3 regions of the Mesorhizobium sp. M0437 genome follow, and region 3 is predicted to be linked to each of the others. Evidence: predicted binding sites of a transcription regulator. Region 3 holds the regulator's gene; each other region holds the start of a gene.
The links. The regulator PhoB, encoded in region 3, activates phosphate uptake and scavenging genes when phosphate is short. The targets are predictions, from matches to a motif close to TGTCATNNANCTGTCAT.

Region 1: a site for PhoB is predicted at 5,367-5,383, ahead of NKI72_RS06955 (RNA degradosome polyphosphate kinase). Genes of this name have one in related genera too.
Region 2: a site for PhoB is predicted at 6,762-6,778, ahead of ugpB (sn-glycerol-3-phosphate ABC transporter substrate-binding protein UgpB). Genes of this name have one in related genera too.

The regions. Positions count from the first base shown of each region.
Region 1 covers NZ_JAMYRK010000007.1:57,383-68,054, reverse strand. Annotated here, with positions in the region: gene NKI72_RS06975 (DoxX family protein) at 1-301, shown strand, start outside; gene NKI72_RS06970 (DoxX family protein) at 442-855, shown strand; gene NKI72_RS06965 (hypothetical protein) at 874-1,497, opposite strand; gene ppx (exopolyphosphatase) at 1,561-3,093, opposite strand; gene NKI72_RS06955 (RNA degradosome polyphosphate kinase) at 3,093-5,294, opposite strand; gene NKI72_RS06950 (zinc-finger domain-containing protein) at 5,444-5,689, shown strand; gene NKI72_RS06945 (FAD-dependent monooxygenase) at 5,709-6,926, shown strand; gene NKI72_RS06940 (TIGR02117 family protein) at 6,954-7,625, opposite strand; gene NKI72_RS06935 (metal-sensing transcriptional repressor) at 7,724-7,987, shown strand; gene NKI72_RS06930 (cation diffusion facilitator family transporter) at 7,984-9,006, shown strand; gene NKI72_RS06925 (nickel/cobalt transporter) at 9,037-9,750, shown strand; gene NKI72_RS06920 (multicopper oxidase domain-containing protein) at 9,825-10,672, opposite strand, start outside.
Region 2 covers NZ_JAMYRK010000006.1:51,425-62,096, reverse strand. Annotated here, with positions in the region: gene NKI72_RS05995 (ABC transporter permease) at 1-1,389, shown strand, start outside; gene NKI72_RS05990 (ABC transporter ATP-binding protein) at 1,386-2,468, shown strand; gene ugpC (sn-glycerol-3-phosphate ABC transporter ATP-binding protein UgpC) at 2,491-3,558, opposite strand; gene ugpE (sn-glycerol-3-phosphate ABC transporter permease UgpE) at 3,566-4,414, opposite strand; gene ugpA (sn-glycerol-3-phosphate ABC transporter permease UgpA) at 4,423-5,307, opposite strand; gene ugpB (sn-glycerol-3-phosphate ABC transporter substrate-binding protein UgpB) at 5,389-6,699, opposite strand; gene NKI72_RS05965 (bifunctional diguanylate cyclase/phosphodiesterase) at 6,997-9,429, shown strand; gene tlpA (thiol:disulfide interchange protein TlpA) at 9,432-10,115, opposite strand; gene argH (argininosuccinate lyase) at 10,151-10,672, shown strand, end outside.
Region 3 covers NZ_JAMYRK010000021.1:41,742-52,413, forward strand. Annotated here, with positions in the region: gene NKI72_RS15650 (hypothetical protein) at 21-191, shown strand; gene NKI72_RS15655 (YMGG-like glycine zipper-containing protein) at 538-783, shown strand; gene NKI72_RS15660 (CHASE domain-containing protein) at 882-2,504, opposite strand; gene NKI72_RS15665 (ATP-binding cassette domain-containing protein) at 2,634-3,434, opposite strand; gene NKI72_RS15670 (sugar ABC transporter permease) at 3,450-4,814, opposite strand; gene xylF (D-xylose ABC transporter substrate-binding protein) at 4,956-5,996, opposite strand; gene NKI72_RS15680 (ROK family protein) at 6,282-7,526, shown strand; gene phoB (phosphate regulon transcriptional regulator PhoB) at 7,536-8,225, opposite strand; gene phoU (phosphate signaling complex protein PhoU) at 8,242-8,949, opposite strand; gene pstB (phosphate ABC transporter ATP-binding protein PstB) at 8,982-9,785, opposite strand; gene pstA (phosphate ABC transporter permease PstA) at 9,782-10,633, opposite strand; gene pstC (phosphate ABC transporter permease subunit PstC) at 10,637-10,672, opposite strand, start outside.

The DNA.
Region 1 (10,672 bases), on a different contig from region 3:
GATTGCCGGCACCGCCGGCTATTTCGGCAGCCTTGGCCTGCCGCTGCCGATGGTGACCGCCATTGTCGTCGGCCTTATCGAACTGCTTGGCGGCCTGGCCATCCTCGTCGGCTTCCAGACCCGGATCGTCGGCTGGGTAATGGCGATTTTCACCGTCGCCACCGCGCTGGTCGCCCACACCGGCTGGGCCGATCAGATGCAGACGATCAATTTCATGAAGAACCTCGGCATTGCCGGCGGCTTCCTCGTGCTCGCCTCCTCGGGCCCAGGCGCGTATTCGATCGACGCCAAGCGCGGCTGAAGCAGTCCAGCATTTCCTGAACAAAAGGGGCGCGGAATTTTCCGCGCCCCTTTTTCGTTGTCGTTTGTGCCTGTCGGTCCGCTGACCGGAATTCTGCTAGGATCGGGCTCTTGGCCACCCGGCCGACAACGGAGGTTACCATGCCCCGCAATGCGCTGCTTTTGCTTTCCCGACTGCTGTTCGCCGCACTGTTCGTGCCGTCCGGCTTCCACGCGCTGACCGACATTGCCGGCACGACCGGCTATTTCGCCGGCCTTGGCCTGCCGCTGCCGACGCTGGCTGCCTGGGGCACCGGGCTGTTCGAACTGATCGCCGGGCTGCTCATCCTCGTCGGCTTCAAGACGCCGATCGTGGCGCTGCTGCTCGCCGCCTTTTGCGTCGCGACAGCGTTCATCGGCCACTATGGCCAGGGCGGCGGCGATCCGACGCTGACCTTCATGCATTCGCAGATGCTGATGAAGGACATCGCGATATCAGGCGGTTTTCTGGCGCTGGCGATGGCTGGCGCGGGTGCATGGTCGGCCGACGGCCGGATGGCTGCAGGGACTGGCTAAGCTGCCGCCCGGCTCGGCTCATTTGCTGTCGAGAAAGACGAACTCCGCAAGCCTGGTTATGTTTATGGGCTGAGAGAGGAAGCCCCCATGCCCCATTCGGCCGACGCTGATGGTCAGGCAAACCTGTCTGCTTTGTACCGCGATCGGCAACCATTCATATCCATATTGATCTGCCCCCTTGGGGGAGTAGCTCCGAAGATTGCTGTCAATCGCGACATACAGGTAGTTGCGCAGTTGGATCAGGCTTGCCCTCTTAACGTATGGCAACAGGTCGATTCGGCCCGCGACAGGCTCAAGAAAGTTGCCGAGGGGCTGATGAACGGACACGGTTCGATCGACAGCGCCAGGACAGAGATTAACGTCCGCATAAAACGTGTTCATCGAAATCGATCTTTGAAATTTGATCATTTCGTCGCTTATTCTAAATACAAAATAGTTTATCTTTTGTCCGCTTTTAGGTTTTAGAAAACCTGTGAGCAAATTGAACAGTGTTTTTCCGTCTGCGGCTTTTGGATAACTCTTGTCAAACTCAAACGCGCCTTTTGCAGCAACGGAAACCTTGGAAACCGTCTGAGCTCTGGCCGCGTCGAAAATCAACAATGGCAGGATGGAAAGCAGCAGCAGGATTTGACTGGATTTCACGATCTTCTCCCAAGCGTGGAGCTCGCAGCGAATTGCCACATGCAATTGGCGTCGTGCCTGAAACTACTTCACTGAAACGCTAGGCCCGCCCTCGACCGCCAGCACCAGCCGACGGTTGGTGACCCTTGCCAGTTGTGCCAGCCGGCCGGCGGGCCGCTCGCCGTAAAGATCGGCCAGCGCTGCCGGCAGCACCAGCGCCAGCACGCCATTGCCGCGGTTTTCCCATTTCAGTCGCGACATGACGCCGGGCATTGCCGCCGTCAGGAGATAGACGACGCGCAGCAGCGCCGCCAGCACGCGGGCCCGTTCGAGATAGCGCGGTGTCGCCAGTCCGCGGATTTCCGGAGCGGCTTCATTGAACACGCCCTCGTGGCGAAACAGGCTGACAAGCGCCAGGAAGGCGCGGCCGGGATGATCGACGCCGATGAAGGAGGCGTGGGCGATGATGTTGAGCGATTGCTTGCCGCGATATTCGGGATGGGCACGCCAGCCGATATCGGCGAGCAGGCAGGCGGCGTGGCGGTAGCGCGCCTCATCCCTGGTCTCGTCGATGCCGAAGGCGGCGAACGCCTTGCCGGTCCACTCGACAAGCTCATGCGCGTGGTCGACCGAGCGCGAGCGCAGGCGGGCAAGCTCTTCCGCCGCCGAGATCAGCGGATCGGCTTTCTGCTCGGCCTTGTCGAGCAGCGAATAGAGAAAGCCCTCGCGCACGCCCAGCGCCGACACGATGATCTTCGACGGCTGCATCGCCGCCATGATCTCCTGCAGCACGATGGCGCCATAGGGCAGCAGCGAGCGGCGGTTCTTGGAGATGCCCTCGATGCCTTTGATCTTGTCGATCTCGGCCTTAGCAACCTGCCGGAGGAAGTTCGCGGCGCTTTCGATGCCGATCTCGTAATGGTGCATGACGCCTAGCGGGTAGTTGGTCATTTCCATGTGTAGCCGGGCGAGATTTCGCCAGGTGCCGCCGACCGTGTAGAACGCCCTGCCCTGCCCGCCCTTCAGCAATTTCGCCCGCGCCAGTTGCTCGCGCGTGATCCTTGCCGCCTGGGTCAGGGAGTTCTTCGCCATGTCCTGCAGGCGCAAGCCGCCCAATGGCAGCGTGATGCCGTCACCGATCGTCTCACCGTCGATGTCGATCAGTTCGAGGCTGCCGCCGCCAAGGTCGCCGGCGATGCCGTTGGCCGGGTGGAAACCGGAGATGACGCCGAGCGCCGAATAATGGGCTTCCTCGCGGCCGCTCAGCACCTGGATCTCGGTCTTGAGCACATCCTCGGCGCGGTGGATGAAGTCGGGGCCGTTGACCGCCTCGCGAGCGGCGGCGGTCGCCAGCACATACATGCGCTCGGCGCCGGCCTGGTCGGAGAGCGCGCGGAAGCGGCGAAACTCTTCCATCGAGCGCGTCACCGCCTCGGGATCGAGCTTTCCGGTCGAAACGATGCCGCGGCCGAGGCCGGCCAGCATCTTTTCGTTGAACAGCAAGGTCGGCGAACGCGCCAGCCCCTCATAGATGACAAGACGGATCGAGTTCGATCCGATATCGATGATGGACAGCGGTCGGCGGTCCTGAAGCCGGCCCTGGGACGCTGAAATCATCAGCCCGTCGCTGCGTTCTGTTTCTTGCGGCGCTTGAACTGCGCGATGCGCTTGGGCGCATGCGACTTCAACGCATCGCCCCGTCCGGACAGGCTCGGATTGGTCATGAAATATTCCTGCGCGTTGAACGGTTCCTCGCCCTCCTCCAGCACAACGCGCCGGGAGGTTCCGTCAGCCAATACGTCGAAACTTTGCTGGTTGTCCATGATGTTGCCGAGCATGATCTGGCCGAGCACCTGCTCATGCACAGTTGGATTGGTGATCGGCACCATGGTCTCGACGCGGCGGTCGAGATTGCGCGGCATCAGATCGGCCGAGGAGATATAGACGATCGCCCCGTCCGAGGGCAGGCCGTGGCCGTTGCCGAAGCAATAGATGCGGCTGTGCTCGAGGAAACGGCCGACGATCGACTTCACCCTAATGTTCTCCGATAGGCCGGGCACCTGCGGTCTCAGGCAGCAGATGCCGCGCACGACGAGATCGATCTCGACGCCGGCGCGGCTGGCATCGTAGAGCGCATCGATGACGATCGGGTCGACCAAGGCGTTCATCTTCATCCAGATGCGGGCCGGCCTGCCCTCCAGCGCGTGGCTGATCTCATCCGAAATGTGCTGGAGGATGCGGTCGCGCAGCGTAAACGGCGAGATGGCCAGCCGCATCTGCTCGGCCGGCTCGGCATAGCCGGTGATGAAGTTGAACAGCTGGGCGACATCGCGCGCGATCGTCGGATCGGTGGTGAAGAAGGACAGGTCGGTGTAGATGCGTGCCGTGACCGGGTGGTAGTTGCCGGTGCCCAGATGCACGTAATTGCGCAGCCTGCCATCCTCGCGGCGCACCACCAGCGACATCTTCGCATGGGTCTTCAGTTCGAGAAAGCCGAAGACGACCTGGACGCCGGCGCGCTCGAGGTCGCGGGCCCAGCGGATGTTGGCTTCCTCGTCGAAACGCGCCTTGAGCTCGACTAGCGCGGTCACCGACTTGCCGGCCTCGGCGGCGTCGACCAAAGCGCGTACGATCGGGCTGTCGTTGGAGGTGCGATAGAGCGTCTGCTTGATCGCCACCACTTCCGGATCGGCCATTGCCTGGCGCAGGAACTGCACCACGACGTCGAAGGATTCGTAGGGGTGGTGGACGATGATGTCCTTCTCGCGGATCGCGGCAAAACAATCGCCGCCATGCTCGCGGATGCGCTCGGGGAAGCGCGGATTGTAGGGCGTGAACTTCAGATCGTCGCGGGCGACGGCGACGATCTCCGAGATCTGGCTGAGCGCCAGCGGACCGGTGAGCACGCTGATCCGGCTTGCCGAAACGCCAAGCTCGCCGGCGACGAAGTCGCGCAATTCGGGCGGCATCAGCCGGTCGAACTCGATCCGGATGACCGAGCCGCGGCGTCGCCGCTTCAGCGCCGTCTCGAACAGCCGCACCAGATCCTCTGATTCTTCCTCGACCTCGATATCGCTGTCGCGGATGATGCGGAATGTGCCGGAGCCCTTGACCTCATAGCCGGGGAACAGCTTGCCGATATAGAGACTGACCGCCTCTTCAAGTGGAATGAAGCGGACATGATGCTTGCGATCCGGCAAACGGATGAAGCGCCTCAGCGCCACCGGCAGGCGCAGAAGCGCGCTCATTTCCTCGCCGTTCTTGCGATGGCGCAATTGCAGCGCCATCGAGAAACCGAGATTGGGAATGAACGGAAACGGATGCGCCGGGTCGATCGACAGCGGCGTCAGGACCGGAAATACCTGCTCCTGGAAATGGTCCTCGAGCCAGGTCTTCTCGTCCTTGGTCAGCGCATCGCGGGTGATGCTTTCGATGCCTTGTTTGTCGAGCAGCAGCATCAGCGCCGAAAGGCTGTTCTGCTGGTCCTCCTGCAGGCGCTCGACCTCGCGCAGCAATTGTTCGAGCTGCTGCTCGGGAGTGCGCCCATCCGGGCTCTTCAGCACGATGCCTTCGCGCACCTGGCCGGCAAGACCGGCGACGCGGACCATGAAGAACTCGTCGAGGTTGGCGGCCGATATCGACAGGAAGCGAACACGCTCGAGCAGCGGATGGTTGGCGTTCAGCGACTCTTCGAGCACGCGCCGGTTGAATTGCAGCCAGGAAAACTCGCGATTGACGAAGCGATCGGGATTGCCGCCTTCGGGGCTCGCCGCCTCGACGGTGATGAATTCGTTCTGCACCGGCTTCAGTTCGTTCATGGTTCCCGCTCTTCCCACACCGTTCGACGAGCACAGCCTTAACCGGCTTAACTTATCCTCTGACAGGCTTTTGCGACAGTTTCATTTCATCGATCTTGCAAAGAGACGGGTTATGATCCAGATGCAATCGACAAGATCAGGAGACGACGATGGCAGGCGGTTCCATTCCCCATTTCCAGAACGATGCGGGCTATCCGGCAATCGACATCGGCGTCAAGGAATTCATGTGCACCGGCGCCAATCCGCCTTTCGACCATCCGCATGTATTTCTCGACATGGGCGACGACAATGAAAAGGTCTGCCCCTATTGCTCGACGCTCTATCGCTATTCGCCGAAACTGAAGGCATTGGAAACGCAGCCGCCGGGCTGCCTCTATATCGACCAGGCCGCCTGATTCTTCCGCGACAAGCCTGATGCAGGAAACGCAGTCCCGGCAGGTGGTCATCGCCGGGGCGGGCGTCGCCGGGCTGACCGCGGCACTGGCCTTCGCCGAGCGCGGCTATCGGGTAAAACTGTTCGAACAGGCGCAGCACCTCGAGGCTGCCGGCGCCGGTATCCAGCTTTCGCCCAACGCGACGCGCATCCTACGGCAGCTCGGCGTACTCGATCGGCTGCTGCCGACGTCGGTGCGCCCGGAGGCGGTCGTGCTCAAGGATGCCGCCACGCTGCGCAAGCTGGCGCGCGTACCGCTTGGCCAGGCGGCCGAAACGCGCTGGGGAGCGCCCTATCTCGTTGCCCACCGCGCGGATCTGCAGTCAGCGCTGATGCAGCGGATAGCCGAGCGGCCCGAGATCGAGCTTGTCACCGGTGCCCGCGTCGGCGGCGTCGCAACCGGACCGAATGGCATCACCGCAACAGTCGAGATTGCCGGCACGACCATCGAAACCGAAGCATCGTTGCTGGTCGGAGCCGATGGCGTCTGGTCGTCGGTGCGAGAAAAACTGGCCCGCAAGGCGGCCGAATTCGGCAGAAGCCGATTCTCGGGCGAGCTTGCCTGGCGCGCCACGGTGGCCGCGGACAGCCTTGCCGGACAAGCCTTCAGGGCGATCGGTGCGCCCGATTGCGTTACCGCATTCCTCCATCCAGGCTTCCATATGGTCGCCTATCCGGTCAGCCGTGGCACTGTCTTCAACCTCGCGGCCTTCACCAAGGGCAAGCGCATCGCCGAGGGCTGGTCAGGGCATGCCGACCCCGCCAGCCTCGCCAGCGCCATGCGTGGCGCCGCGCCGGCGCTGGTCCGCCTGGCGAACGAGGCCGCGCCGTGGACGGCATGGCCGATCCACATAGTCGAGCAGCGGCGGTGGACGACGCCGGAAGGCATCGCGCTGACCGGCGATGCGGCGCACGCGATGACGCCGTTTGCCGCACAGGGCGCGGCGATGGCGATCGAAGACGCGGTAACCCTTGCCGGCTTCATTGCGGCCTCCACAGCCGATCTTGAGGGGGCGCTTGCCGCCTGGGAACAGGCGCGGCGGCCGCGCGTCGCCCAGGTCGCCCGCCGCGGCGCCGTCAATCGCCTCGCCTGGCATGCGGCCGGGCCGGTGGCGATGGCCCGCAACCTGTTCCTGGCGATGCGCTCGCCCGAAAAACTCGCCGCCGATCTCGACTGGCTCTACGGCTGGCGGGCGTAGGACGTTCGGCGGTCCTAAGTCGCCCGGTCAATTGTAAAGCCGCATCGACAGGCCGAGCGATGCCGGCAGCGGGTTCCACCAGCCGGTGCGCAGCCCGGCGATGCGCAGTGCCGCCGCCGCCCAGGTGTTGCAGCCGACCAGCGCGTTGAAACGGCCATTGCCTTCGAAGAAACGATCGAAACGGGAATACGCCGCATTCTCGATCGGCATGGCCCCGCTCGGTCCCTGCCGGAAGCTTCCCGCAATGTAATCGAGCAGCGCCGTAAACCGCTCCTCGCCGATGTCGAAGCCGGTGACGTCGGGATGCGGCTCGGCGATTTCGCCTGAAATGTCGACATGCATCACCGAGGCATCGACGGTCAGCGCCTTCATCACCGGCACTGCCTTCAGTTCCGACCAGGTCGGCGTCTCGAGATAGAAGGCGCGGCCGCCCCAGCCGAAGACTATGTAGCGGACCTCCGCCACGTCTGCTGGAATGCCGGCATCGACCAGGAAATGGAAGCGCCGGCGCACATCGTCGTCGACCGGGATGGCGATGTCGGTGTGGATCGGATTTTGCAGCACCAGGATACGGTGGCTTGTGCCGATCGGATCGGCAACGGCCGCCGGCCAGAGCGGGCGCGGCAGCAGCGTGCCCAGCGCCACCGCAAGGACTGCTGCAACGACCAGCAGGCCAAGAAAACGGGCAAGCTTCTTCATGGGAAAGGCATAGAACAAGCAATGCTCAAGGTGAAGCCCCTCCGAACGTTGCACAGCTGAGCTTGACGCGTATCCTCCCCGGGAGGATATGCTCAAGCATGTCAGATCACCTCCACGCCTCGCATCCTTCCATCATAAAGCGCCTGAAGCGCGCGCAAGGCCACCTTGCGGCGGTGCTGGCGATGATCGAGGCGCATCGCCCTTGCGTTGACCTGGCGCAGCAGCTTCATGCCGTCGAAAGGGCCATCAGCAGCGCCAAGCGCGAGCTGATCAACGATCACATCGAGCATTGCCTGACGGACAGCGTGGAAACCGGCGGCAACTCGCTGGCGGAACTCAAGCAGCTGGCGAAATATCTATGAATGCCATCGTAGTCCGCATTCTGGACTGGCTCGGGTTCGGCTCGCACGCCGCACATCATCACGGCGATCACGGTCCGCACGGTCACAGCCATGGCGTCATCGACGCGACAATTGCCACCACCGACCGGGGCATCTGGGCAATCAAATGGTCGTTCGTGATCCTGGCCATCACCGCGGCATTGCAGATGGTCGTGGTTGCGTTGTCGGGGAGCGTGGCATTGCTGGCCGACACGATCCATAACATCGGCGACGCGACCACGGCGATCCCGCTCTGGATTGCGTTCGTTCTGGCGCGGCGCAAGCCGTCGCGGATCTTCACGTATGGCTTGGGCCGGGTCGAGGATCTGGCCGGCATCATCATCGTGCTCATCATCCTGTTCAGCGCTGTAGTCGCTGCCTACCAAGCCATCGACAGGCTGATCAATCCACAAGCGGTGACACACCTGGGCTGGCTGACTGCGGCGGGCATTGTCGGCTTCCTCGGCAACGAGGCGGTTGCCGTGTTCCGTATCCGCGTCGGCCGCGAAATCAACAGCGCGGCACTGATTGCCGACGGCTACCACGCCCGCACAGATGGACTTACCAGCCTTGCCGTGGTCATCGGAGCCATCGGCGTCTGGTTTGGCTTTTCCTTGGCCGATCCGATCGTCGGCCTGCTGATCACGATTGCGATCTTCGGTATCGTCTGGCAATCGGCCCGCTCGGTGCTGACCCGCATGCTGGATGGAATCGAACCCGGTGTGATAGACGAAATCCGACATGCCGCCGAGCATGTTCCGGGCGCGCGCATTGTCGATGCCAAGGCGCGCTGGATCGGTCATAGATTGCACGCCGACATCGCAATTGCCGCGGACGAAACCCTGCCGCTGTCGGCGGCCAACAAGATCGCCGCAGCGCTGAAGGACGAACTATCCCAGCATATACCGGCCCTGGCTGAGGCGAATGTGCGGTTTTCAACGGAACGTGGAGAGAACGACCATCCTCACGAGCACACGCACGACCACGGCCACATGCACTGACGCTCGCCGATTTTCTGCTAGTCTCGTCCGATGTTCCAGACGCTCGTCGAATTTCAGCGCACGATCTATCTGACGCTCGGCGAACAGATCAAGCTGCTTGCGGCCGGAGGCAATTGGCTGGCGTTCATGGCCTTCCTGCCGATGGGCGTCGTGTTCGGGGCTGCCCATGCGCTGACGCCGGGGCACAGCAAGGCCGTCCTGGCGACTTATCTTGCCGGTTCGGATGCGAAGGTCTCGCGTGGTCTGCTCGTATCTATCACGCTATCGTTCACGCATGTGACGATTGCCGTTCTGATTGCGGCTCTCTCGCTGCCACTGGTCTCAATAGCATTGGGCAGCGTCGGCCGCGCTCCGCTTCTGGAGCACATCAGTCGCGGGCTGCTCGGCCTCATTGGCGTCTGGATGATCTGGCGCGCGTTGAGCCACAGCCATCATCACAGGCACGAGGGCGAGGCTGTCGGCGTCACGGCAGGCCTGATCCCATGCCCGCTGACGCTTTTCGCGATGACTTTCGCAATGTCCAGGGGGGTTCCGGCGGCGGGCGCCCTGTTTGCCGTCACCATGATGGTCGGCGTGGCGCTGACGCTGTCCTGTGTCGCCGTGTTGTCGATCCTGTTTCGGGAACGGCTTGTACAGTTTTTCGCGCGCCAGCCACGGCTGTTCGAAACCATCTCCCGGGCCATCGAGGGCGGCGCCGGTCTCGCCCTTGCCGGCGTCGCTGTCTGGCAGATCACCTCAGCTTGAGAGAAAATTTGGCCCCAGCCACTGCATGGCGTCCGGGCCGGTGCAGCGGCTGGAACGAGCCTAGGCGACGCCGGTCATGTCACATCGATCACGACCATCAGCCCGCCGCCGCCCTTTTCCTCGACATTGTTGTTCGTGGTGTGATGCGGGATGTGGCAATGGATCAGCCATTTGCCCGGACGCTGCGCCTTCCAGATTACGTCGTAGCGCTGACCCGGCCCGACGTTGATCGTATCGGCAAGGAAACGACCCGAAGCGGGGACCGTCTCGCCGTCGCGGGCAACGACCTCGAACGGTCCGCCATGGATATGCATCGGATGGATGAAGCCGTTGTTGGTGCCGATGAACCGCACCTTGAGCGTCTCGCCGACCTTCATCGGGATCGTCTCGGTCGAGGGATAGGCCTTGCCGTTGATGGTGAAGAAATTCGGCATGCCGCCATCCATCGGCATCGACGGGTAGGTCAGCCCTTCCCGCACCAGCCATTCCTGAAGCTCGATGGCGTAATCATGGTCGGCCGCGACCTCGTCGGCGGGATTGGCGGGATCGATGATCAGCGCACCGTAAAGGCCGAGCGCCTGGGTCCGGTCCGGCTTGGCATGGGGGTGATAGAAATAGGTTCCGTGCTGGGTCGCGGTGAATTCGTATGAATAGGATTGCCCGGGCTCGATCGGCGGCTGCGTGATCTCGGCCGGCCCATCCATCTGGTTCGGCAGGATCAAGCCATGCCAATGCACCGTCGTTTCCTCAGGCAGGCCGTTGGTGACGTTGATCCTGACCCGATCGCCCTGGCGAATATGAATTCGCGGACCGGGAATCTGGCCGTTATAGGCATAGGCGTCGACCGCGACGTCCGGCAGGATCTGCCAGCGGACCACTGAAGGCCTGAGCTCGAACACCTTGATGCCGTTCTCCATCCGAA
Region 2 (10,672 bases), on a different contig from region 3:
CCGCGCGTCGGCGAACTTCTGGTCAACACCAGCCTGCTGGTGGTTCTGGCGGTGCCGATCTCGATCGTGCTGTCGGTCACGCTGGCCTGGCTGACCGAGCGCAGCGATCTGCCGGGTGCCCGCCTATGGTCCTGGCTGTCGGTGGCGCCGCTCGCCATTCCCGCCTTCGTCCACAGTTACGCCTGGATCACCATGGTGCCCAGACTGCACGGCCTGTGGGCCGGCGTGCTTGTGTCCGTCATCGCCTATTTCCCGTTCCTTTATCTGCCGGTGGCGGCGGCATTGCGACGGCTTGATCCCGCTCTCGAGGATGCAGCGGCAGCCCTTGGTCTCGGCCCGTGGCGTGTGTTCAGGCGTGTCGTGCTGCCGCAGCTCCGGCTCGCCATTTGCGGCGGCTCCCTGCTGGTCGGCCTGCATCTCCTGGCCGAATACGGGCTCTATGTCTTCATCCGCTTCGACACCTTCACCACCGCGATCGTCGACCAGTTCCAGTCGACCTTCAACGGTCCCGCCGCCAACATGCTGGCCGGCGTGCTGGTGACCTGCTGCCTTGTGCTGCTCGGGCTGGAGGTGCTGGTGCGCGGCGAGGAGCGCTATGCCCGCGTCGGTTCGGGTGCTGCGCGCCAGCAGCAGCGCACGGGCCTTGGGCGCGCCACCATTCCTTGCCTGCTGCTGCCTGCCATTACCACGCTGCTGGCGCTCGGCGTACCGTTCGCCACTATCGGCCGCTGGCTCATGGCCGGCGGCGCCGATGTCTGGCGGCTCGACGAGATCGGCCTGGCGCTTGGCCAAACGCTGTTCCTAGCAATTGCCGGCGCGCTGCTTGCCACCGTCGCGGCAATGCCGATGGCGTGGATTTCGATCCGCGCGCCGGGGCGGCTGCAACGCGTCCTGGAGGGCTGCAACTATATCGTCGGCGCGTTGCCCGGCGTTGTCATCGCCCTGGCGCTGGTCACCATCGCCGTGCGTATCGCTATGCCGCTCTACCAGACCCTGTTCACCATCCTGGTCGCCTATGCGCTGATGTTCCTGCCGCGCGCCCTGATTAGCCTCAGGGCGTCGATCGCACAGGCGCCGGTCGAGCTCGAACGCGCCGCCTCCAGCCTCGGCCGGTCGCCGCTCAAGGCGCTGTGGTCGACGACCATCCGCCTGTCGGCGCCGGGCGCCGCAGCCGGCATGGCGTTGGTCGCGCTGGGTATCATGAACGAATTGACCGCAACCCAGATGCTGGCGCCCAACGGCACCCGCACGCTGGCCATGGCGTTCTGGTCCTATAGCGGCGAGATCGACTATGCGTCGGCGGCGCCTTATGCCCTGATCATGGTGGCGATGTCGCTGCCTTTGACCTGGTTGCTCTACGTCCAGTCGAAGCGGATGGCCGGGCGATGAGCTTTCTCGAGCTGAGCGGCATCCACAAGCACTACGGGCCCGTGGCAGCACTTGCCGGCGTCGACCTCAGCGTGGCCAGCGGCAGCCGTACGGCAATCGTCGGGCCGTCCGGTTGCGGCAAGACCACCTTGCTGCGGCTGATCGCCGGCTTCGAGGCGCCGGACCAGGGCCGCATCGTGCTTGATGACGAGGTGCTGGCCGATGGCGACACGGCCGTGCCGGCGCATCGCCGCGGCATCGGGCTGGTGGCGCAGGACGGCGCTCTATTCCCGCATCTGAGCATCGCCGCCAATATCGGCTTCGGCATGGGGCGTCACGAGGAAAAGCGCAGTGAGCGCATCGCCGAGCTCGCCTATGTCGTCGGGCTGGACAAAGGTATCCTGAAGCGCCGTCCGCACGAACTCTCCGGTGGCCAGCAGCAGCGCGTCGCGCTCGCCCGCGCCATGGCCATGAAGCCGCGGCTGATGCTGCTCGACGAGCCGTTCTCGGCGCTCGACACCGGCCTGCGCGCCTCGATGCGCAAGGCCGTGGCCGAGCTCCTTGAAACCGCCGGCATCACCACCATCCTGGTCACCCACGACCAGGCCGAGGCGCTGTCATTCGCCAGCCAGGTCGCGGTGATGCGCGACGGCAAATTCTCGCAGGTCGGCACGCCGCGCGAGCTCTATTTCAAGCCGAAGGACAGGATGGTCGCCGAGTTCCTTGGCGACGCCATCGTCCTGCCGGCAAGGATCGCCGATGGCTTCGCCATCTCGCCGCTCGGCCGCATCGCTGTCGACAGCTCGGAGCGGCGCGACGTCGCCCGCATCATGCTGCGGCCGGAGCAGGTGTTGCTTAAGCGCACATCGCGTGAAGGCATGTCCGGCACGCCGGACATGCTGTTCGGCGAGGTGACAGAATCGGAGTTCGCCGGCTCGATGTGCACCATCGCGGTGCGTCTGTTGAACAGCCCCGATCCGCCCGACGCCGCCGCTATCGGCAATACGCCGTTGATCCTGCGCAAGCCGGGCATGGACGCGCCGGCGATCGGCGAGATCGTCCGGCTGACCGTGTCGGGCAAGGCGCATGTGTTTGCCTGAACGGTTTTGCGCAAGGCCGACTTCAATCGACCCGTTTGCCCGCCTGATCGAACCAATGCAGCTTTTCGGACCTGGCCACGACGCGCAATTGGTCGCCTGGCTTGGCGCTGGCGCGGCCTGAGACGCGCACGACGATGCGGTTGCCGGCTGCCACGCAATGGAGAAAGCTTTCGGCACCGACCGGTTCGACCGCTTCCACTGTTGCCGGCAGCGCGAGCGCGCCGGCCGGCGCCTCTGCCGCGAAGGTGATGTCGGCGTCCTCCGGACGAAAGCCTAGTGTCACTGCCTTGCCCTGTCGAGGCGCCAAGCCAATCACAGTACCGTCCGCCAATACCGAGCTTGGGGAGGCCCCTGTGAGCGCCAGCAGATTCATCGGCGGTGCGCCTATGAACGAAGCGACGAAGGTCGAGGCCGGTTTCTCGTACACATCAAGCGGCGCGCCGGTCTGCTCGACCAGGCCGGCGTTCATGACGACGAGGATGTCGGCCAGCGTCATCGCCTCAAGCTGGTCGTGCGTGACATAAACCGAGGTGACGCCAAGCGAGCGCTGCAGATTCTTGATCTCGATGCGCATCTGCCCGCGCAATTTCGCATCGAGGTTGGACAGCGGTTCGTCGAACAGGAAGACCTTCGGGTTGCGCACGATGGCGCGACCCATGGCGACGCGTTGGCGCTGACCGCCGGAAAGCTCGCGCGGGCGCCGGTCGAGCAGCGCCGAAAGCTCCAGCACCTTGGCAGTCGAGCGTACCCTGCTGTCGATCTCGTCATTCGGCGTGCCGCGGTTGCGCAGGCCATAGGCCATGTTGTCATAGACCTTCATATGTGGGTAGAGCGCGTAGTTCTGGAACACCATTGCGATGTCGCGCTCGGTCGGGCCAATGGCGTTGACCACCTTGCCGTCGATGGCGACTGTACCGGCAGAAATCGTCTCCAGCCCGGCGATCATCCTCAGCAGCGTAGACTTGCCGCAGCCGGAGGGGCCGACCAGCACGCAAAGCTCCTTGTCGGGAATGGCGATGGAAACGCCCTTCACGGCCTCGACGCCGCTGGGATAGATTTTCCTGACATCCTTCAGATCCACGGTCGCCATCGGCTTCTCACTTTTCGGATTCGACCAGACCGCGCACGAACCAGCGTTGCATCAGCACGACCACCAGGATCGGCGGCACGATGGCCAGCATTGCCGTGACCATCACCAGGTGCCATTGGGTGTCGGCATCGGCGAAGGAAACCATCTTTCTCAGCGCGATGACGATGGTATTCATGTCGTTGCTGTTGGTGACGAGCAGCGGCCAAAGATACTGCGTCCAGCCATAGATGAAGAGGATCACGAACAGCGCGGCGATGTTTGTCCGCGACAGCGGCACCAGAATATCGAAAAAGAAGCGCCATGGCCCGGCACCGTCGACACGCGCCGCCTCCACCAATTCGCCCGGTATGGTCATGAAGAACTGGCGAAACAGCAGCGTTGCGGTGGCTGAGGCGATCAGCGGGACGATCAGGCCGGCATAGGTGTCGATCATGCCGAGATCGACCATCACCTTGTAGGTCGGCAGGATGCGCACCTCGACTGGAAGCATCAAGGTGATGAAGATCAGCCAGAAGAAGGTCATGCGCAGCGGAAAGCGAAAGAACACGATCGCGTAGGCCGACAGGATCGAGATGAAGATCTTTCCCACCGCAACGCCGAGCGCCATGATCATGGTGTTGAGGAGCAGCCTGCCGACGCTGACCCCGCCGATACGACCGATGCCGCCGAACAGCGCCTCGCTGTAATTGTTCCATAGCTGGCCGCCGGGCAAGAGCGGCAGGGGCGGCCTGAGGATCGTTTGCAGCGTGTGCGTCGAGGCAACGAAGGTGTAGTAGATCGGAAAAGCCACGATCAATATGCCGAGGATGAGCACGGCATGGGCGATGAAGGTGCGGAGCGGGGACTGGCCGATCATCGCTGCCCTCAGCCGTAATGGACTTTGCGTTCCACATAGCGGAACTGGATCGCTGTGAGCGCAATGACGATGGCCATCAGGATGACCGACTGCGCCGCCGAATCGCCCAGGATCAGATTGACGAAGCCGTCATTGTAGACCTTGTAGACCAGCGTCTCGGTCGTCTTGCCCGGCCCGCCGCCGGTGACGGCATGAACGATGCCGAACGTGTCGAACAGGGCATAGACGGTGTTGACGACCAGCAGGAAAAAGCTTGTCGGCGCAAGCAGCGGGAAGACGATGGTCCAGAAGCGCTTGGTTTCGCCGGCGCCGTCCATGGCCGCCGCTTCGATCAGCGTTTTCGGCACCGCCTGCAGGCCGGCGACGAAGAACAGGAAGTTGTAGCTGATCTGCTTCCAGGCAGCAGCCGACACCAGCAGGATCATGGCGTGGGTGCCGTTGAGCAGCGGGTCCCATACGATGCCGAGGCTTCTCAGCAAATAGGCCAACGAGCCGATCGAGGGATTGAACAGGAAAAGCCAAAGCATGCCGGCAATCGCCGGCGCCACGGCGTAAGGCCATATCAACAGTGTGCGGTAGAGGCCTTTGCCGCGCACGGCCTTCTCGGCCATGACCGCGAGCAGCAGGGCCACAACCATGGCAACGATCGCGGTCGCAAGAGAGAACACTACGGTGACCTTGATCGAGTTGAGGTAGGCCGGATCGGCCAGCACCTTCCGGAAATTGGCAAACCAGACGAACCTGCTCTTCAGCCCGAACGGGTCTTGCCTGAGCATCGACTGGTAAAGCGCCTGACCGGCCGGCCAGTAGAAGAAAACCAGGGTGATGGCGAGCTGTGGCGCCACCAGCAGGTAGGGCAGGATCTTGTTGGGAAATACGACGCGTGGAGACAGGCTGATTTCCCTCGCTATCCAGGTGTCGCCCACGCGAGCCCGCGTGGGCGATATTCCAACCGACTAACCGAGATAATCCCGTCAGTTCTCCAGCGCTTCCTTGATCGCGACGTTGCCGCGCGCAACCGCATTGTCGAGTGCCTGCTGGGCGGTTTGCTGGCCGGCCAGCATCTTCTCCAGCTCCTCGTTCTGGATATCGCGCACCTGCGGCAGATTCGGCAGGCGCACGCCCTTCGAGTTGTCGGTCGGCGCCTTGCCCGTCATCTGCAGGATGGGTGTCTCGCGGCCGGGGTTTTTGTCATAGAAGCCTGATTTCTTCGTCGCCTCATACGCGGCGAGCGTCACAGGCAGGTATCCCGACTTCTGGTGCAGATATTCCTGCACATCGGTCTTGGACAGATAGGCAAAGAAGGCGGCGACACCCTTGTATTCCTCGTCCGACTTGTTGCCGAACACCCACAGGCTGGCACCACCCGGCGTCGTGTTCTGTGGTGCGCCCTTGGCGTCGGTATCATACGGAAGCTGGCCGATGCCATAGTTCATGCCGGACTTGACGATATCGCCGAGGCCGCCCGACGATTCGGTGAAGATGCCGCATTCGCCGGCGAGGAATATCTGCTTGGCTTCGGAGGTGCGTCCGCCATATTTGAACGTGCCGTCCTTGGCCAGGCCAGCGAGCGCCTGGAAGTGGTTGACGAAAATCGGCGCATTGATCTTGAGTTCGACATCACCTCCAGCCAGGCCATTCTGCTGGGTGGCCCAAGGCACGTCATTCCACGCCGCGAAATTCTCCAGGTGGATCCAGGTCAGCCAGGTCGAGGTATAGCCGCAAGGGGCGGCGCCGCTCGTCTTGATCTTCTTGGCAGCTTCCCACACCTCGTTCCACGTCTTGGGCGGATTGTTCACGTCGAGGCCTGCCTTCTGGAAGATGTCCTTGTTGTAATAGAGGATCGGCGAGGAAGAGTTGTAGGGGAACGATAGCATGGTGCCGTCCGGCTTCGAATAATAGCCGACGATGCCGGGCAGATACTGGCTCTTGTCGAAAGTCATCCCGGCGCCGGTCATCACATCGGCCACCGGCTTTATCGCACCCTCGGCCGCCATCATCACGCCGGTGCCGACGTCGAACACCTGGAGGATATCGGGCGCTTGCCCGGCACGAAAGGCAGCGATGCCGGCATTCAGCGTCTCCGGATAGGTGCCCTTGAACACCGGAACGAGCTCATAGTCGCTCTGGCTGGCGTTGAAATCCTTGGAGATCTTGGCGACGACCTCGGCGTTGGCGCCGGTCATGGCGTGCCACCAGCTGATCTGCGTGACGGCGAAGGCGGAGGTGGTGGAAAGCAGGGTCACGGTGGCGGCGATACCGGCCGCAAAGCCGAAGAACTTCATGTTTCATCTCCCGTTTGTCATTGGCGAAAGGGGCACTTCCGCAAAGCCAATATGTGGCGCTGATGACAATCGGACAACGGTTTTATTGCGGATCAATGAACATCATTCCTTCCTAAAGTGCACTCGCTACTGAAACCGGGCGCCAGAAATCACATCACCGTCTTTTTGGGCGCAGCGGCGTCGGTTTTCCCCCGAAAAGACCCGCCGCATGGCCCACGGGTTAACCATTCGTTAAAATCTCCAAGAGCTAATCAGTCACACCTCCCCTGTTAATTTTGGCAGACCGAGTGAACCAGGATGCTGACGGTCTATAATTGTATTGTAAGTCAGCACGATCCGAGACTGGTTGCGCTTGCCGCACTCATCTGTGGAATTTCTTGCTTCTCGGCGGTTAATCTCCTTAAGCATGTCGGCCGATCGACCGAGCGAAACCGGCTTGTCTGGCTGATGATCGCCGCGGCCTCGACCGGGTTCGGCATATGGGCGACGCATTTCATCGCCATGACCGCGTTTACGCCGGGAATACCGAATGCATACAATCCGGGATTGTCCGCCTTTTCGCTTGCCGCCGCCATTATCATGACCGCGCTTGGGATGTGGGTCGCCACCTTGCGCCGCGGCATCGACCATTTCCTCGTCGGTGGCGCCATTCTGGGCGGCGCCATCGCGACGATGCACTACATCGGCATGGCAGCTTTCGAGGTCGAAGGCCGGGTCGCATGGAACCTGCTCCTTGTCGCGATATCGCTTCTGGCCGGCGTGACCCTCGCGGCACTGGCGCTCCTTGTCGTCTTGCGCCGTCCGTCAGCGCTCGCGACTTTCGGCGGCGCCGCGCTTTTGACGCTGGCGATTTGCAGCTTGCATTTCATCGCGATGGCTGCGGTGTCGATCATTCCGGATTCCTCGATTGAAATATCCGAACATTCCATCGAGCCCATTTCCCAGGCCTTTGCCGCAGCGGTCGCCAGCCTGATAATCCTTGTGCTATCGGGTGCCGCGCTGTGGATCGACCTGCGCTTTCGCCGCCAGAAGCTCGAGGCCGATCGCATGCACGATCTCGCCAATGCGGCGGTGGAAGGTCTGATCGTTTGCGATGGCACCCGCATTGTCAGCGCCAATGACAGTATGGCGAAGCTGACCGGAACAGCGACAGCCACCCTGAACACGATGCAATTCGGCGAGCTTTTCGACGGACAGAGCGCAGCCGATATGTCCGGCTTCGGCGAACAGGCGCAGGAAGCGAAGGTAAGGGGCAGCGACGGGGCGAGAATTCCTGTCGAGCTGATCGCCAGGAAAATCACCTACTGCGGCAGGCCTCATACGGTGCTTGCCGTTCGCGACATCCGTGAGCGCAAGAAGGCAGAACAAGAGATCCTCCGCCTCGCGCATTTCGATCCGCTTACCGGGCTTGCCAATCGGCGGAGCTTTTCTTCCCGGCTGGAAGCAGAATTCGCCTCAATGGATCGTGGCGGCAAGGATGGACATCTGGCGCTCCTGCTGCTTGACCTCGACCGGTTCAAGCAAGTCAACGACCTCTATGGCCACGGGGCCGGCGATGCTATGCTGCAGAAGCTGGCGCACTGCATTTCCGGCATCCCGCGCCACGGACAGATGCTCGCGCGTCTCGGCGGCGATGAATTTGCCATCATAGCTCCGAACCTCCCCGACCCCCTGGCCGCAGGCCGGATAGCCGAGGACTTGCTGGCGGCGATCCGGGAGGAAAACAGGGTTTCGGTCGGCTCCGGCCTCGTCTCGGCCAGCATCGGCATCGCCTTCTTTCCGCTGGATGCCGAAGACCAGGCCGGCCTGATCAGCCATGCCGACACGGCACTCCATCGCGCCAAAACCGAAGGCAGGGACACTTATCGGTTTTTCGAGATAGCCATGGGCACCGCGGCCCGCGACAAGCGCGTGATGGAGCATGAATTGCGCCAGGCGATCGCCCGCAAGGAGTTCCACCTCGTCTATCAGCCGCAGAAGGAGATCCGCGGCGGCAGGATGATCGGCTTCGAAGCCCTGGTCCGTTGGCAGCACCCTGAGCGGGGTGACATTTCTCCGGCCGTTTTCATCCCCGTGGCCGAGGACAGTGGCGCTATCGCGCAGATCGGCGACTGGGTGCTGACGACGGCTTGTAACGATGCTGTTCGCTGGACAAACCCGCTGATGGTCGCCGTCAACGTCTCCGCCGTGCAACTTCACAATCCGAATTTCAGCCGCAAGGTGCACGACGCATTGACGAGATCCGGCCTGGCCCCCGGCAGGCTCGAACTGGAGATCACCGAAACGGCCCTGGTGAAGGACATGCCGCGCGCGCTGGCAACCTTGAGGCAGGTCAAGGCGCTTGGCGTGCATGTGGCGATGGACGATTTTGGCACCGGCTATTCTTCGCTGTCCAACCTCAGCGCCTTTCCCTTCGACAAGATCAAGATCGACGGGTCGTTCATCAAATCGGTCGACAAGAACGCCCAGTTCGCGGCGATCGTTCGCGCCGTGCTGGGGCTTGGACGCGGTCTCGGCCTACCGGTTCTGGCAGAAGGCATCGAGACGCCGGGTGAATTGCAGTTCCTAGACGCCGAGGCTTGCGAGATCGGGCAAGGCTACTACCTCGGCAAACCGGCTCCGATCGAGACATTCGGGGAACTGACGGGCGTGGCCGCTCCGGCAATCCGCACCGCCAGCCGACGCGGCGCAAGCATTGCCGTGCTCAAGCCGCGCCTGCGCACGGTCTGAGCCTATCCCGGCTGAAGCGCCGCCTCGACCAGACGCTTGGCATCCGGCCCCGACCATTCGGCCGGGCCATTCATATGGGCGATCAGGCAGCCTTGCCCATCGATCAGCATGGTGACCGGCAGACCGAGCGCCAGGCCGCGCGTCTTGACGTCGTTGAACAGCGCCATCGTGGCATCGCGATAGTAGCCGAGCGACTTGACGCCGGTGTCCTCCAGGAACTTCTTCGGTTTGGCATCGTCGCCGGCATCGACGTTGACGGCAACAACCTGAAACGCATCGCTGCCCATCTCCTTCTGCAGCGCATCGAGCGCGGGCATTTCGGCGCGGCAAGGTGCGCACCATGTCGCCCACAGATTGAGCAGCACCGTCTTGCCGGCATGATCGGCGATCGTCGTCGGCTTGCCGTCGGGGCCGTTGAAGGCAAGGCTTTTCAGCGATTGCGGCGGATCCGCCGGCAAAAGCGCGGCAACCTGGCCGGTGGCAGCGGCGGCGATCTTCTTGGCACGGTCGGTCTTGGCGGCGCAGGCGACGTCGTCCTTGCCGCCGCCGGCGGCCACTTGCGCGGGCGCCTTGTTGCCAGAACTGCTTTCCCTGACATATACCGCGACCGCGCCGGCCAGCACGCCCGCAACCAAAGCGGCGAGGATGAGACGCAAAGCCGGGAAAAATCTATTGCCGTCTGCCATTTTTCAAAAACTGCTCCGGAGCACGGGTTATAGCGATGAACGACAAGAAGGCCAGCAACCAGATGTGGGGCGGACGTTTTGCCTCGGGTCCGGCCGCAATCATGGAAACGATCAACGCATCGATCTCGTTCGACCGCAAACTCTATGCGCAAGATATTCGCGGCTCGATCGCCCATAGCCAGATGCTGGCGCAAACGGGCATTATTTCGGCGGCCGACCAAAAAAAAATCGCTCACGGGCTGAACACGATCCTGGCAGAGATCGAGGCTGGTACATTTGAGTTTTCGACCAGGCTGGAAGACATCCACATGAATGTCGAGGCCCGTCTGGCCGAGCTGATCGGCCCCGCCGCTGGCCGCCTGCATACCGCCCGCTCGCGCAACGACCAGGTGGCGGTCGACCTCAGGCTGTGGGTCAAGGACGAGTGCTTTCGCGTCACCGAGGCGCTGAAGGGCCTGATCACGGCGTTCCTGGATCGGGCCGAGGAGCATGCGGCAACGGTGATGCCGGGCTTCACCCACATGCAGGCGGCGCAGCCGGTGACCTTCGGCCACCAC
Region 3 (10,672 bases):
ACAAAGTGAAGGGATGGGCGTTGACGGCTGCAGACGTGAACAGACTGGAACAGGCCGCTCGCGTCTCGATGGGCGGTTTTCAGGATCCCGACGCGCCCGCAACGCCCGCGCCTCGTGCTTCGCCCCTGCGCTTCGCCGCCGTCGCGCTTATGGCCGCGATCGTCCTGACCGCCGCGTCCCAACTGATCTGAATCGAACTCGCCTCTGCTTGATCGCTTTGAAACCACTGCCCGAGTGCTCGGCCGTGCCCGTTCGCGGTCGCTGACCTGCAGGGCCAGGCCCAACATGTCGGCGCCAGATGCCTTGCCGTCGATCCGGCGCTCGAGAACGACCATGACAGGATCGTCTGGAACGTGCGCCCCAACGGCACGCTCGATGCGTCCTTGGAGATTTCCGGGTTCGTGGTAGCATCGAACGGCGCACGCCCCGAAAAAGACTATCTTAATCAACAATGAAATCGTGCGGGCAAAGGCCGTACTTTCATGCTAAATGGCGGCTGGAGCTTATTAAAGTGAGGACAAAAGTGAGGATGACTCCATGCGGAAGATGATTATTGCCATGGTTGCCGTGGTTGCGGTCAGCGGCTGCACCACCACGGAAGAGAACGTGGGTATCGGCACTGTGGGCGGCGCGCTCATTGGTGGCGCTGTCGGCGGCGGTAAGGGCGCTTTGATCGGCGCCGGCGCTGGTGCGATTGGCGGTCTGCTCGTTCGCCGGCTGCAAAATGGCTACTGCCAATACAGAGATCGTCACGGCCGGATTTACACAGCTCGCTGCAACTAGTTTCGAGCTCCAGGCGAACAGCAAACGCGGAGGCAGGCCACCTGTCTCCGCGTTTGCTCTTTAAAGCGCTGTTGCGATGCGGCCCACGAGACGGCGTTTCAGGCCGGCAGCGGAACCTTGATTTCCACGTTCAAGCCATCTTCGCGAAAATCGCGCCTGATTGTGCCACGCAATTCGCGCGTGACGTTGAGATCGATCAGTCTGGTGCCAAAACCACTCTTTGCCGGTCTCTCAAGCTTCTTCTGACCGGCCTCGCGCCAGTTGAGAGCCAATGTCCGGGTGCCGCTACGGGCTTCGAGCGACCAGTCGACCTTCAGCGCACCGACTGAATTGCCGGCTTCGCCATGCTTCAGCGCATTCGTCGCCAGTTCGTGAAAGACGAGGCCGAGTGCCTGCGTCGTCTTTTCATCGAGAAGAATCTGCGGTCCCGACAGCAGCCCTTCAGGAAGCTCGCTGCCGAACACCTGGCCTAGCTCGATGCGCAGCAGGTCGCCGAGATCGGCTTTCTGCCAGCGTGAGCGCGTCAGCATGTCCTGGGAAGCCGCCATCGCCTGCAGCCGGGCCGAGAAAGAAGCCGAGAATTCCTGGACGTCGGTGGTGTGCGATGCTGTCTGGCGCGCGATTGCCAGCACCCGCGTGATCGAGTTCTTGATGCGATGCTTCATCTCCTGCAGCATCAGGTCTTTTTCCAGCAGGCTCTTTTCGGTCGTTTCGTGAAGCAGCGAGACCGCCTCATAGGCCCGCTCCTGATAGCGGGCCACCAGCGCGATGGCGCCCGCAAGCAGCAGTCCGAACAATCCGAGCATCACCGGGATGGCGCGCGAGGAAGGTTGCGAGAAAGCACTTGTCGGCCTGAACAGGACGACCCACGGCCGGCCGGCGACGGTGACCTTGCGGGTGACCAGCAGCCTGTCGCCGAGGCTCGAAACAGGCGGCGTTTCCGATTGGAACAGCAGGTTGTCGCTGTCCACCGTGCCGTCATAGATCTCGGTGTTGACCGGCAGCAATGGTGCCCGGCTGAGCGCAGCCTGGAACAGATCACGGGCGCGGAAGGCCGCATAAAGGAAGCCGGCAGTCGAGGATCTCGTCGCGTTCACGGCGTCCGGCGCGGTTTCGACATTGAGCCGGACGAAGACGAGGAACCCGGTAAAGGTCTGCGCGGCACCCGTATCCTTGCCGAACTGCACGAGCCCGCTGGCGTGCTGCTGGTCGTCGGCCATCGCCTTTTCGATCGCCTCGCGCCGCGCCGGCCCGGTGAACATGTCGTAGCCGATGCTGGATTTGTTGGACGGATCCAGCGGTTCGAACAGCACGATGGGCGTACGCCACGGTAAGTTCGTGTCGGGATAGATCGGATGGCTTGCGCCGTGATCGTGCAGGATGTCGCGCTCGACCGCCGCCTCGTTGCCAGTTTTCGCCAGGCGGAGGAAACCGATGCCGCGCAGGCCGGCGAAATTATTGTCGACGTCGAGCGCGTTGAAGAAAGCCTTGAACTCGCCCTGCGAGATACCGCCATTGCGTGCGTCGAACAGCGCCCGGGTCGAACGCAGCAGCGACAGGTCCAGGTCGATGCGGCTTTCGATCCGGTTAAGCGCGTCGTCTGCCGTCGCCTCGAATTTAATGCGGGCCGCCTCCTGGGTGGCAAAATAGGCAAAACCCGCCATCGTCAGGCTGATCAGCGCGACGGCGATAAAAGCGACGGTCGGAAAAAGCTTCTTCAATTGCTGATACGTCCCGTGGACGGTTCGGCATCTTTATGGGCAAGTCCTGACGCCAACACAATGGCGAGGCCAAAGCATGGTGACGGCTGGCACATTTTGGCGGCGTGTGATTAGCCGGCTAATTCTCGTTCATGCGGCGATCTTCAGCGCGCCCGGCCCCGGAATGGCGCGGGGTGGGCACTTGCCGAGGATGATCATGCCGAGCACCTCGTCCTGGGTGACGTCGGTTGTGCGCGCCGTTCCGACAACCCGACCGTTCTTCATGACGCAGACACGGTCGGCAAGCTCGAACACGTCGTGAATATCATGGCTGATCAGGAAGATGCCGATGCCGTCGGCCTTGAGCTGCCTGACCAGTTCGCCGACCTGCGCCGTCTCTTGCGGCCCGAGTGCAGCCGTCGGCTCGTCCATGATCAGGATGCGAGCATTGAACAGGATGGCGCGGGCGATCGCCACCGACTGCCGCTGGCCGCCCGAAAGCTTTACCACCGGCTCCTTGAAGCGTTGGAAACGCGGATTGAGCCTGCCCATCACTTTGCGCGCCTCGGCCTCCATGGCGACGTCGTCGAGCGTTCCCCAGCCGGTCATCAGCTCGCGGCCGAGAAACAGGTTGGCGGCCGCATCGACATTGTCGGCCAGCGCCAGCGTCTGGTAGATCGTCTCGATGCCGTACTTCTTGGCGTCGCGGGGATTGGAGATCGAAGCCTCCTCGCCGTTGACCAAAATCTGGCCCGCATCGCGCTTGTAGGCGCCGGACAGGATTTTTATCAACGTCGATTTGCCGGCACCGTTGTGACCGAGCAAAGCCATCACCTCGCCCGGGAAAAGGTCGACAGAGGCATCGTCGACGGCGCGAATGCCGCCGAAAGCGATGGAGATGTTGCGCATGTCGATCAGCGGCGTGCCCGTGGGAGCGGTTTTGTCTGCCATGATCGTTCCTCCTCCCTACACACGTTTGCGATAGACGGTATCGAGCCACACCGCGAGCACCAGCACGGCGCCGACAACGATGCTCTGCAGCGGTGAATCGATGCCGAGCAGCACCATGCCGGACTGCAGCGACTGCATCAAAAGCGCGCCGAGCATGGCGCCGAGCACTGTGCCGGAGCCGCCGGCGAGCGACGTGCCGCCGATCACCGCCGCCGCGATGACCAGCAGCTCGTCCAACGTGCCCAGCGCATTGGTCGACGAGTTCTGCCTGGCTGACGAGATCGCCGCGGCGATCGTCGCCAGCACGCCCATGATCATGAACACCTTCATGGTCACCCAGCGCGTGTTGATACCGGCAAGGTTGGCTGCTTCCGGATTGCCGCCGATGGCGAAGACATAGCGGCCGAAACGGGTACGCTTGGCGATGAAGGTCATGATCAGCCCTACGGCTACAGCCATCAGCACGGGTATGGCGATGCCATGGGCGATGAACAGCCCGCCTTCGGGAACCGTTATATTGTTGGCCGCCGCATATCTGTTCACGATGCCGACCGGCCAAGGATAGGAATTGGCAAGCCATATGGCGCCCATGATGGCAGCGCAGGTGAGGACACCGAGGAACGTCTCGGCCCAGATCGGGCGCAACGGAAAGCGGAACCGCTTGCGCTGCACCCGCCCGTTGAGCAGCATGAACACAACCGCTAGGCACGCGACAATTCCGACGATCCAGCTCCATCGCGCGCCGATCGAACCCGCCGGCCCGCCCCCCATCAGCTGGAAAGTGGCATCAAGCGGCGCAATCGTCTGACCGCTGGCGACCCACCATGCGGCACCCCGCCAGACCAGAAGGCCGCCCAGCGTCACGATGAAGGCCGGCACCTCGAGATAAGCGATGATGTATCCCTGGAACGCTCCGATCAGAAGGCCAAGCGCCAGGCCGATGGCCAGTGCCAGGATCCAGATCCAGGGATTGCCTAATTGCAGACCGATCATTCGCACCAGGAAATGCACCTGCGCAAAGCCCATGACCACGCCGATCAGACCTTCGGCGGAACCGACCGACAGGTCGATATTGCGCATGACGATAACCAGCACCATTCCGGCGGCCATTATGGCCACGGCGGAAGTCTGCACCGACAGGTTCCAGAGATTGCGTGGCGTCAGGAAGGTCCGGCTGTCGAAGTCGAACGGATTGACGCCGAGCCGTACGCTGGAAATGACATGCAGGCCGACCCAGATGACCAGCAGCGCGCCGACCATGCCGAGCATGCGCGTGTCGAGTTCGGTTGCCTTGAGAAATCGGGCAACGATGCCGAGCTCGGATTCCCGTGCCCGGTCTGCCGTGCTGTCGACCGGCGTGTTGGACGTGGTGTCGGTCATGATGTTTCTCCCGCCGGGTTGCCGTCTGCCGCGGATGCCGGAAGCAGCCTAGAAGTTATCCGCCGGAAGCGGAAAAACAACTCTTGTTGAAAAACGCCGCGGCGAGCGGCCGCGGCGTTCGGACTTCTCGGAAACGTCGGCTCAGTTGCAGACTGCAACAGTGCCAGCCGTCACGCCGGCGCAGACCTCTTCTTTCTTGATCCAGCCGGCGTCGATGACGACGTTGAGGTTGTCCTTGGTGATGGCGACCGGGGTCAGGAACAGCGACTTGACGGTATTGCCGCCGGGCGTGGTGAAATCCTTCACGCCGGCAATGTCGGTCATCTGCTTGCCGTCGGCCAGCTGCGAGGCGATCTCGGCGGCATTCTTGCCGAGCTCGCGCGCATCCTTCCACACCGACACGGTCTGTGTGCCGAGCGCGATGCGGTTCAGCGCGGCGTGGTCGCCGTCCTGGCCCGAAACCGGAACCGATCCGGCCAGCCCTTGCGCTGTCAGCGCGGCGACGACGCCGCCGGCAGTGCCGTCATTGGCCGCGACCACGGCATCGACCTTGTTGTCGTTGGCGGTCAGGAACTGTTCCATGTTCTTCTGAGCGTTGGCCGGCAGCCAGCCGTCGGTATAGGCCTCGCCGACATTCTTGATCTTGCCGCTGTCTATTGCCGCCTTCAGCACCTCCATCGAACCGGCAAACAGGAAATCGGCATTCGGATCGGAACCCGAACCCTTGATGAAGACATAGTTGCCTTCCGGCTTCACCTTGAAGACTTCCCGGGCCTGCATGCGGCCGACTTCCTTGTTGTCGAAGGTCAGGTAAAAGACGTCCTTGTTCTCGATCAGCCGGTCGTAGCCGACAACCGGAATACCTTCGTCCAGCGCCTTTTGCACGGCCGGCCCGATGGCCGAGGCGTCCTGCGCCAGGATGATCAGTGCGTTGGCGCCCTGCGAGATCAGGCTCTCGACGTCGGTGAGCTGCTTGCCGGGGTTGGACTGTGCGTCGGCGGAAATATACTTGTCGCCTGCGGCCTCGATGGCCGCCTTCATTGCGGCCTCGTCGGTCTTCCAGCGCTCTTCCTGGAAGTTCGACCAGGAAACGCCGATGACCTTGTCTTTAGCCTGCGCCACCGACGCCAGCGCCAGCGTCATGGCGACACCCGCCAGAATGGCGGTCGTGAATTTCTTCATCATATCCTCCCTGCGCCGCGTACGGCGTGACCAATTGGCTCAAAGACCAGCTTAGAAGCTCTAATTTTTTCGAGCCTCGAAAAAATACTGGTCCGATCTCCGGCTGCTGTCAACATCGATTCTGATGGATTTTGATGACTCTGCGAGTTTTTTCGAGCGTCGGAATAAACGATGACAGCGCCACCTGCATCTGACACTATTTGCCTCATCCGACACTATTTGTCGGACATTACCGACGGCTTCCGGTTCATGAGCGGCCGCGGCAACCGGGAGGAAAGCAAAACAATGTCGGTCGGAATCCGCCATGACGATTTGCGCCGGCGCAACCGGGCGATGGTGATCTCGGCGGTGCGCCGGGCCGGCCAGCCATCGCGTACTGAGATCGCAGCTACCACCGGCCTCAGTCATTCGACCATATCGGCGATTTCTTCCGACCTGATACGGGAAGGCATCCTCGCCGAGAGCAAGCCAAGTGAGCCCGTTTCGTTGAAACGCGGTCGTCCGCAAGTCGGCCTCGCCCTCAACCCGGAAGCGGCGGCGGTGCTGACCGTGGTGTTGTCGCTGAATTTCCTTTCGGCCGCCATTATCGACTACACGGGACAGGTGGTCGCCGAGGAACAGCGCCGGCTGGACACGCTGACTATGCCGCGCGACGAGCTGATCCGTGAATGCATGGCCATCGTCCGGCGCCGGCTGCAGGATCCAGATCTTGACGTCCGCAGTGTCGCCCGCATCGCCCTGGCGATTCAGGGCATTACCGACTCCCCTGCACGCGCCATGCTGTGGTCGCCGATCACGCCGCAGACCGACATCGCCTTTGCCGACATGCTGGAGGACGAATTCGGCATCCCGGCAACGGTGGAGAACGACTGCAACATGATGGCGGTGGCTTTGCGCTGGCGCAATCCGGATCGCTATCGCGATGACTTCATCGCCATCCTGCTTTCGCATGGCATCGGCATGGGGCTGGTGCTGAAGGGCGAACTGTTCACCGGGACGCATTCCTCGGGCGGCGAATTTGGCCACATGATCCATCGTCCGGGCGGCGCGCTCTGCCGTTGCGGGCGGCGCGGCTGCATCGAGGCGTATGCCGGCAACTACGCCATCTGGCGCAACGCCAGGCAGATGAGCGAAGACAGCGAACCGGTCGCCGACGTCAGCGACGCCGACATGCGCGCACTGGCGGCCCGGGCGCGCGAGAAAGATGGGCCGGAACGCGAGGCCTACCGCAAGGCCGGCGAAGCGCTGGGTTTCGGTCTCGGCTCGCTGTTCGCGCTGATCGATCCGGCACCGGTCGCGATGGTCGGCGCCAGTGCCGCCGCCTTCGATCTGATCGAGCCGGCCTTGCGGAAGGCAATCGCCCAGACCGCCGGCGGCCAGCATTCAGGCTCGATCTCCTTCGATACAGAGCCGAACGAATTGCCTCTGATCCGCGAAGGCTGCGCGATGCGGGCGTTAAGCTTCGTCGACCAGGAGATTTTCGCGCCGGGCGCGCAAATGAGGCCCAGCGTCAGAAAGAACGTAGCCTGACCAGGCGGGTCAATCTTCCCTGATCGCATAGCCGGCGCCGCGGATGGTGCGGATGACATCCGGCATCCGGCCGTTGTTGACGGCTTTGCGCAGCCGCCCGACATGCACGTCGACGGTGCGTTCGTCGATGTAGATTGTCTCCCCCCAGACATTATCGAGTAACTGGCTGCGCGAGAAGACACGGCCCGGATGCCGCATCATGAACTCGAGCAGCCGGAATTCGGTCGGCCCGAGCCTGATTTCGCTCTTCTTGCGATAGACCCTGTGCGATTCGCGATCGAGCACGATGTCGCCGACCTTCAGCACGCTGGACAGCACTTCCGGCTTGGCGCGCCGCAGCAGCGCCTTGACCCTGGCCATGAATTCCGGTGTCGAAAACGGCTTGACCAGATAGTCGTCGGCGCCGGTCGAAAGACCGCGCACCCGGTCGCTCTCCTCGCCGCGCGCGGTCAGCATGATGATCGGCAGCCGCTCGGTTTCGGGGCGCACCCGCAACCGACGACAGAGCTCGATGCCGGAAACCGCTGGTATCATCCAGTCGAGCACCAAAAGGTCGGGCACATTCTCCTGCAAACGGATCTCGGCTTCGTCGCCGCGTGTCACCACCTCGACCTGGTAGCCTTCGGATTCGAGATTGTAGCGGAGCAGCACACCCAACGGCTCCTCGTCCTCCACCACCATTATGCGTGGTGCGATCATCGGCTGGGCACCCCCATCATGTCACCGGTGCGGACATTGTCGTTTCGTCCTGCTTCGGACGATTGACCGGCAATTGCTCGCCGGTCAGCACATAATACGCATTTTCGGCGATGTTGGTGACATGGTCGCCGATCCGCTCCAGATTCTTGGCGCAGAACAGCAGGTGCGTGCAAGCGGTGATGTTGCGCGGATCTTCCATCATGTAGGTCAACAGCTCGCGGAACACGGACGTGTATTTAACGTCGATGCGCTCGTCGGCGGCACGAAGCTTGGCCAACGCGGCCGCATCGCCTGCAGCATATTCCTCGATGACACCCTGCACCTGGATGAGAACCAGCTGCGCCATCGCGTCGATGGAATGCGACAGGTCCCGCGGCGTGGCGCTGAGGCCGACCGCACTCACGCGCTTGGCGATATTCTTGGCAAGGTCGCCGATGCGTTCGAGGTCGCCCGCCATGCGGATCGCTCCGACCACATGGCGAAGATCGTGGGCCATCGGCTGGCGTTTGGCGATCAGGGTGATGGCGCGGTCGTCCAGTTCGCGTTGACGCGCATCCATGATGGCGTCGTCGGAAACGACGCGTTGCGCCAGCACGTTGTCGGAATTCAACAGCGCCTTGGTTGCCCCGCCGACCATCGAACCGGCGAGGTCGGCCATGTCGCGGATCAGCTTGCTGATCTGCTCGAGATCCTCGTCGAAAGAAGCGACTGTGTGTTCGCCCATGGTCCTGTCCTCATATGCATGATCGGAACGGCTCAGCCGAAGCGGCCAGTGATGTAGTCCTGCGTGCGCTTCTCGCGGGGCGACGTGAATATCTTCTCGGTCCGGTCGAACTCGACCAGTTCACCCAGATACATGAACGCCGTCTGGCGCGACACGCGCGCCGCCTGCTGCATGTTGTGGGTGACGATGACGATCGTGTAGTCGGCTTGCAATTCGTCGATCAGTTCCTCGATCTTGGCAGTCGACAGCGGGTCGAGCGCCGAAGCCGGTTCGTCGAGCAGAATGACTTCCGGCTTCACCGCCACGGTGCGGGCGATACAGAGCCGCTGCTGCTGGCCGCCGGACAGGCTCAAGCCGCTGGCGTTGAGCTTGTCCTTGACCTCGCTCCACAGCGCGGCGCGCTTCAACGCCTGTTCGACGCGGCCGTCCATCTCGGACTTGCCGAGGTTCTCGTAGAGCCTGACGCCGAAGGCGATGTTCTCGTAGATCGACATCGGGAACGGCGTCGGCTTCTGGAACACCATGCCGATCTTGGTCCTGAGGAGGTTGAGATCCTGCGACCGGTCGAGAATGTTCTTGCCGTCGAGCAGCACCTGGCCCTCGGCCGTCTGTTTTGGGTAGAGCTCATAGATGCGGTTGAACACACGCAGCAGCGTCGATTTCCCGCAGCCCGAAGGGCCGATGAAGGCCGTGACGCTGCGCTCGGGCAGCGACAGGCTGATGTCCTTCAGCGCCTTGCTCTGGCCGTAGTAGAAGTTGAGGTTCTTGACCTCGATCTTCGTCTTCTCGGCGACCGTTTCGGCCATCGTCATGTCTGGGGACAACATCTGTGTCATCTGTCCTCTCTGCGTCCGGTAAGGCTGCGGGCGAGGATGCTCAAGCCCAGAACCGTCAGGGTGATTATGAGTGCGCCGGTCCACGCCAGTTGCTGCCATTCCTCGTAAGGGCTGAGAGCGAACTGGAAGATGGTCACCGGCAGGCTGGCCATCGGCGCGTTGATATTGCTGCTCCAGAACTGGTTGTTGAGCGCGGTGAAGAGCAGCGGCGCCGTCTCGCCGGAAATGCGTGCTATCGCCAGCAATATGCCGGTGACGATGCCGGACAATGCGGCGCGGTAGGCGACCGAACGGATCACCACCCAGCGTGGCGCGCCGATCGCGGCACCGGCTTCACGCAACGCGTTCGGCACCAGGTTGAGCATGTCTTCAGTGGTGCGCACGACCACCGGAATGACCAGGATGGCAAGCGCAACGGCGCCGGCAATGGCCGAGAAATGTCCCATTGGCCGCACCATCAGCTCATAGACAAACAAGCCTATGATGATCGACGGCGCCGACAACAGGATGTCGTTGATGAAGCGGACGACGGTGGTGATGCGCGAAAAGCGTCCATACTCGGCCATGTAGGTTCCCGCCAGCACGCCGATCGGCGTGCCGACGACAACGGCGATGATCGTCATCAGCAGGCTGCCCGTGATGGCATTGAGCAAGCCGCCGGCCTCGCCCGGTGGTGGCGTCATCTCGGTGAAGACCGCGAGCGAAAGCCCGGCTGTGCCCTTATAGACCAACGCGCCGAGAATGAGCGCCAGCCAGGCAAGCCCGATGCCGGCGGCGACGACGCAAAGCGCCATCATCACCGAATTCCTGGCTTTGCGGCGGCTGTGGAGCGATGAGGATGTCGACATCGGTCAGGCTCCCGTACGGGCGTCGATCCGCATCAGCAT